Regions from separate parts of the Virgibacillus dakarensis genome, predicted to be linked through region 2. Evidence: a T-box and tRNA genes for the amino acid it is inferred to sense, from the RefSeq annotation. Region 2 holds a T-box; the other holds one or more tRNA genes.
What was found. The T-box of region 2 lies ahead of ileS (isoleucine--tRNA ligase). A T-box ahead of a tRNA ligase gene usually reads a tRNA of that ligase, here a tRNA-Ile.
Positions count from the first base shown of each region.

Region 1: it encodes a tRNA-Ile, which carries the amino acid that the T-box ahead of ileS (isoleucine--tRNA ligase) is inferred to sense. The anticodon was not compared.

Region 1 is NZ_LT732554.1:1,065,518-1,068,941, forward strand. It holds rRNA gene CZ382_RS14925 (16S ribosomal RNA) at 1-1,392, shown strand, start outside; tRNA gene CZ382_RS14930 (tRNA-Ile) at 1,498-1,574, shown strand; tRNA gene CZ382_RS14935 (tRNA-Ala) at 1,591-1,663, shown strand; rRNA gene CZ382_RS14940 (23S ribosomal RNA) at 1,743-3,424, shown strand, end outside.
Region 2 is NZ_LT732553.1:984,908-988,331, reverse strand. It holds gene ileS (isoleucine--tRNA ligase) at 1-2,041, opposite strand, end outside; T-box leader at 2,214-2,434, opposite strand; gene CZ382_RS04920 (DivIVA domain-containing protein) at 2,543-3,040, opposite strand; gene CZ382_RS04915 (YlmH family RNA-binding protein) at 3,140-3,424, opposite strand, start outside.

The DNA of each region.
Region 1 (3,424 bases), on a different contig from region 2:
AACCGGGGCTAATACCGGATAATACTTTTTCTCGCGTGGGGAGAAGTTGAAAGATGGCTTCGGCTATCGCTTACAGATGGGCCCGCGGCGCATTAGCTAGTTGGTAGGGTAACGGCCTACCAAGGCAACGATGCGTAGCCGACCTGAGAGGGTGATCGGCCACACTGGGACTGAGACACGGCCCAGACTCCTACGGGAGGCAGCAGTAGGGAATCTTCCGCAATGGACGAAAGTCTGACGGAGCAACGCCGCGTGAGTGATGAAGGTTTTCGGATCGTAAAACTCTGTTGTGAGGGAAGAACAAGTACCGTTCGAAGAGGGCGGTACCGTGACGGTACCTCACCAGAAAGCCCCGGCTAACTACGTGCCAGCAGCCGCGGTAATACGTAGGGGGCAAGCGTTGTCCGGAATTATTGGGCGTAAAGCGCGCGCAGGCGGTCTTTTAAGTCTGATGTGAAATCTCGCGGCTCAACCGCGAGCGGTCATTGGAAACTGGAGGACTTGAGTGCAGAAGAGGAGAGTGGAATTCCACGTGTAGCGGTGAAATGCGTAGAGATGTGGAGGAACACCAGTGGCGAAGGCGACTCTCTGGTCTGTAACTGACGCTGAGGTGCGAAAGCGTGGGGAGCGAACAGGATTAGATACCCTGGTAGTCCACGCCGTAAACGATGAGTGCTAGGTGTTAGGGGGTTTCCGCCCCTTAGTGCTGAAGTTAACGCATTAAGCACTCCGCCTGGGGAGTACGGCCGCAAGGCTGAAACTCAAAAGAATTGACGGGGGCCCGCACAAGCGGTGGAGCATGTGGTTTAATTCGAAGCAACGCGAAGAACCTTACCAGGTCTTGACATCCTCTGCTAGCGCTAGAGATAGCGTGTTCCCTTCGGGGACAGAGAGACAGGTGGTGCATGGTTGTCGTCAGCTCGTGTCGTGAGATGTTGGGTTAAGTCCCGCAACGAGCGCAACCCTTGATCTTAGTTGCCAGCATTCAGTTGGGCACTCTAAGGTGACTGCCGGTGACAAACCGGAGGAAGGTGGGGATGACGTCAAATCATCATGCCCCTTATGACCTGGGCTACACACGTGCTACAATGGATGGAACAAAGGGCAGCGAAGCCGCAAGGTGAAGCAAATCCCATAAAACCATTCCCAGTTCGGATTGCAGGCTGCAACTCGCCTGCATGAAGCCGGAATCGCTAGTAATCGCGGATCAGCATGCCGCGGTGAATACGTTCCCGGGCCTTGTACACACCGCCCGTCACACCACGAGAGTTGGCAACACCCGAAGTCGGTGAGGTAACCATTTGGAGCCAGCCGCCGAAGGTGGGGCCAATGATTGGGGTGAAGTCGTAACAAGGTAGCCGTATCGGAAGGTGCGGCTGGATCACCTCCTTTCTAAGGATAACTACGGAACGTGAAAGAGTCATCTTTCATAAGCCATACTGGGTTGTTTAGTTCAGTTTTGAGAGAGTAATTTCTCTTTCTATATAACATATGGATGGGCCTGTAGCTCAGCTGGTTAGAGCGCACGCCTGATAAGCGTGAGGTCGGTGGTTCGAGTCCACTCAGGCCCACCATCTATAAGAGAGTCACGGGGCCTTAGCTCAGCTGGGAGAGCGCCTGCTTTGCACGCAGGAGGTCAGCGGTTCGATCCCGCTAGGCTCCATTTTTGTACCTTGAAAACTAAATAAGAGAAAGACAAACAACGACATCAAACGTAATAGCGTTTTTAGAGCTTAGAAAATAGTTAAGTGAAGAAGGGCGCACGGTGGATGCCTTGGCACTAGGAGCCGAAGAAGGACGGGACTAACACCGATATGCCTCGGGGAGTCGTAAGTAGACTGCGATCCGGGGATTTCCGAATGGGGGAACCCACTGCTCGTAATGGAGCAGTACCTGTATCTGAATACATAGGATACAGGAGGCAGACCCGGGGAACTGAAACATCTCAGTACCCGGAGGAAGAGAAAGCAAACGCGATTTCCTGAGTAGCGGCGAGCGAAACGGAAACAGCCCAAACCAAAAGGCTTGCCTTTTGGGGTTGTAGGACACTCCACCAGGAGTTATCAAGAAATGTGTTAGACGAATCGATCTGGAACGATCAGCCAAAGCAGGTAAGAGCCCTGTAGTTGAAAAGGCATTTCCTCCGGAGTGGATCCTGAGTACGGCGGAACACGTGGAATTCCGTCGGAATCCGGGAGGACCATCTCCCAAGGCTAAATACTCCCTAGTGACCGATAGTGAACCAGTACCGTGAGGGAAAGGTGAAAAGCACCCCGGGAGGGGAGTGAAAGAGAACCTGAAACCGTGCGCTTACAAGTAGTCGGAGCACATTGATGTGTGACGGCGTACCTTTTGTAGAATGGACCGGCGAGTTACGATCGTATGCAAGGTTAAGTGGAAGACACGGAGCCGCAGCGAAAGCGAGTCTGAACAGGGCGAATGAGTATGCGGTCGTAGACCCGAAACCGTGTGATCTACCCATGTCCAGGGTGAAGGTCAGGTAACACTGACTGGAGGCCCGAACCCACGTATGTTGAAAAATGCGGGGATGAGGTGTGGGTAGGGGTGAAATGCCAATCGAACACGGAGATAGCTGGTTCTCTCCGAAATAGCTTTAGGGCTAGCCTCAAGGATAGCGAGTACTGGAGGTAGAGCACTGATTGGACTAGGGGCCCTCACCGGGTTACCGAATTCAGTCAAACTCCGAATGCCAGCTACTTCCCCTTGGGAGTCAGACTATGGGTGATAAGGTTCATAGTCGAAAGGGAAACAGCCCAGACCGCCAGCTAAGGTCCCCAAGTATACGTTAAGTGGAAAAGGATGTGGCGTTGCCCAGACAACCAGGATGTTGGCTTAGAAGCAGCCATCATTTAAAGAGTGCGTAATAGCTCACTGGTCGAGTGACACTGCGCCGAAAATATACCGGGGCTAAACGTATCACCGAAGCTGCGGATCCAGAGGTCAGATATCAGAGGCCGGAAGTCGGAAAAAGAGAGTGAATAGAAGATGATAAAAAGTTACCAAGAATTAAGAGTTTATAAAATCTCTTATCGGCTTGCGTTACAAGTTCATCAAATCACCCTAGAATTTCCAGACTTCGAAAAGTATGAACTTGGAAGTCAATTAAGAAGAGCAGCTACTTCCATACCCGTAAATATTGCTGAAGGGTATGGTAAGAAAAGTACGATTGCTGATTTTAAAAGGTTTTTGTTGATAGCACAGGGGTCTAAAGATGAGGTAAAGGTTTTATTAGAATTATCTAAGGATCTTCAATATATCAACAATGAGACTTTCGAGGAATTGTTTAACCAGTATGATGATTTAGGAAAGCAACTTTATTCAATGATCCAAAAATGGGTTTAAAGTAAATCTGACATCTGGTTTCTGATATCTGACTTCTGTGATGGTAGGAGAGCGTTCCAAG
Region 2 (3,424 bases):
GCATGTAACGATCGACTTCTTCAAGATCGTTTTCAGCTACACGGTCTTTAGCTGGATCGAAATCAGCAATATTCGCCAGCATAAACCGGAACGTATTACGGATTTTCCGATATGTTTCTGAAACCTGTTTTAAAATATCATCCGAAATACGGACATCTGCCTGGTAATCAACGGAAGCAACCCATAGGCGTAAAATGTCAGCACCGAGCTGTTTTAGAACCTTGGAAGGAACAATCACATTGCCAAGTGATTTACTCATTTTTCTTCCATCGCCATCTAACGTAAATCCATGGCTGACAACATTTTCATATGGTGCCTTTCCAGTTACCGCAACAGCCGTTGATAGGGAAGAGTTGAACCAGCCTCGATATTGGTCACTTCCTTCCAAATACACATCTGCCGGCCGTCTATGGTTCTCTCTGCCGACAAGCACTGCTTCATGTGATGAGCCTGAATCAAACCAGACATCCATAATATCGGTTTCTTTTGTAAACTTGCCATTAGGGCTGTGCTCAGAAGTAAACCCTTCAGGCAGTAGATCTTTAGCATCCCATTCAAACCAGATATTTGATCCATGTTCAGCAAACAACTCAGATACATGTGCAATCGTTTCATCGGTAATGATTGGTTCCTTATCTTCCCCGTAAAATACCGGAATTGGCACACCCCATGTACGTTGGCGGGAAATACACCAGTCCTCGCGATCCCGCACCATATTGTACAGACGTGTTTCACCCCACTGTGGATACCAATTGATCCGTTTGATCTCATCCAGAATATCCTGACGAAAATCTTTAATCGATGCAAACCACTGGGAGGTCGCCCGGAAAATAGTCGGTTTTTTCGTCCGCCAGTCGTGTGGATACGAGTGTGTAATAAACTTTAACTTTAATAACGCGCCTACCTCTTCCAGCTTCTCCGTGATCGGTTTATTTGCCGCATCGTAGAACATGCCTTCGTACCCAGGTGCTTCCTCTGTAAACACCCCTTTTTCATCGACTGGGCAGAGAGCATCAATGCCATATTTTTTTGATACATAAAAGTCATCTTCCCCGTGTCCCGGTGCCGTGTGTACACAACCGGTCCCAGCATCTATTGTCACGTGTTCACCGAGCATGACAAGGGAATCACGATCATAAAATGGATGCTGAGCCACAATTTTATCTGCTTCTTTTCCTTTAAACGTTTTTACAACTTCCGGGTCCTCCCATGCCAGTTCTTCTGCAACAGCTGGGAGTAGTTCCTCGGCAACAACAAATTTATCATCGTTTACCTTGGTAACGACATAGTCAAAATCTGGATGAAGACTAATTCCTAAGTTAGCAGGAATGGTCCATGGCGTTGTTGTCCAAATGATGAATTTCTCTCCGCCATCAAGGAGCTCCTTCCCATCGGTTATCTCAAACGCAACATAAATTGAGGGGGAACGCTTGTCATAATATTCGATTTCCGCTTCCGCAAGTGCCGATTCAGACGAAGGCGACCAATAAACCGGCTTCAATCCTTTATAGATATAGCCCTTTTTCGCCATTTCACCAAACACACGAATTTGCGCGGATTCATAGTCCTTTGTCAACGTGATATAGGGATTATCCCAATCGCCGCGAACACCTAACTCTTTAAACTGTTCCCGCTGATTATCAATTTGCTTCATAGCATATTCCGCACATTTTTGTCTGAATTCTGCGATACTCAGCTTTTTGCGATCCACCTTTTTCTTTTTGGTAAGCGCCGTTTCAATTGGCAGTCCGTGTGTATCCCAGCCTGGAACGTATGGTGCATGGTAACCGGCCATTGATTTATAGCGGGTAATAAAATCTTTTAAAATTTTATTTAGCGCATGACCAATATGCAGATCGCCATTCGCATATGGCGGGCCATCATGAAGAATAAATAACGGTCTTCCTTCTGTACGTGCAAGACTTTTTTCATATAAATGGTTTTCATCCCATTCCTTGCGTCGTAATGGTTCTTTATTCGGCAAATTTCCACGCATCGGAAACTTGGTTTTTGGCATAAGTAATGTCTCTTTATAATCCATCTTACCTTCCTCCTGTTCATGTTAAGATAAAACAAAACTTCAGTGGGAGCTTTTTCCGCTAATTGAATGGGTCGAGCCTTTATGGGCAGTTAATCGACATTTCATCTCGGAAGTTTAGAGTGGAGAGTTGCTGCCCGTTAAAGCGGGATAAAAAAAGCCCTCATCATCCCCAAAAAGGGACGAGAAGACTCGCGGTACCACCCTTATAAATTTAATATCATCATTAAATTCACTCAAGATTCGTAACGTGAATGAACCGTCCATCTCTACTTGTTAATCGTTCGAATGGATACTCCAGAGTGATCTTCCAAAAGTATGCTGTACCAGGCTCACACCAAATCCCGGCTCGCTTTTACAGATATGCTTTTATACTGTCTCTATCATCGTATTTACTATATGAAGATGTTCAAAAAGTATCCGAATAATAAGCCGACTTTTTAAACACGCACTATATGTTTACAAATTATATGCATAAATCCCCGGAACGTCAAGGGTTATGAATTATTTACCTGTCAATTCGAGTTCTTCACTCATTTCGGTATCAAATAATTGATCCCAGTCATCAGTGTCAATCATATCCAATTGTGCTTCGACCAGCATTTTAAGTCGTGTCCGGAATACTTTTGCCTGTTTCTTTAGTTCTTCCACATCCAGCGAAATTCGGCGCGATTTCTCCAATGCTTCATTAATAATCCGATCGGCGTTTTTTTCCGCTTCCTTGATGATTAACTTCGCTTCTTTGGATGCACTCCCTTTTACTTCTTCAGCCGTTTCCTGGGCAACGAGAATTGATTTATTCAAGGCTGTCTCAATATCCGTGAAGTGTCCAAGCCTTTCATTCAGCTGTTCAACCTTTCCTTGCAAATCCTTCTTCTCCCGGATCGTCATTTCGTAGTCTTTAATCACTTGATCCAAAAATTCATTAACCTCATCTTCATCATATCCACGCCAGCTTCTTGTAAACTCTTTATTGTGAATATCTAGTGGTGATAATGGCACAAAGGCCACCTCCTAACGCAAAATATCGTATCAGTATGCTATAATTTCTTACTTGCTATTATTCGACATAAACGGAAAATATCCTGCACGGATAACAATTTATTTTAAAATGGCCGTCGTTATTTTCCATTTTTCTTTTTTAGTTTTTCCATTAATCCCGGCTAATTTGCTTCTTCCTTTACCCCGGAAAGAGAGAATATCCCCTTCTTGCAACTGATAAGCGGGATTTTCGACCGTTTTATAGTTTACTTTGACAAGACTTTTTGTAATAGCATTTGTGGCATCTTTCCGGGACAGTTTGTATATTTCTTTTAAAATCGCATCAAGTCGTAAGGAGGATACGGTATGATCTGCCTCAGCCCAATATTTTTCCCCGCCTAAAAA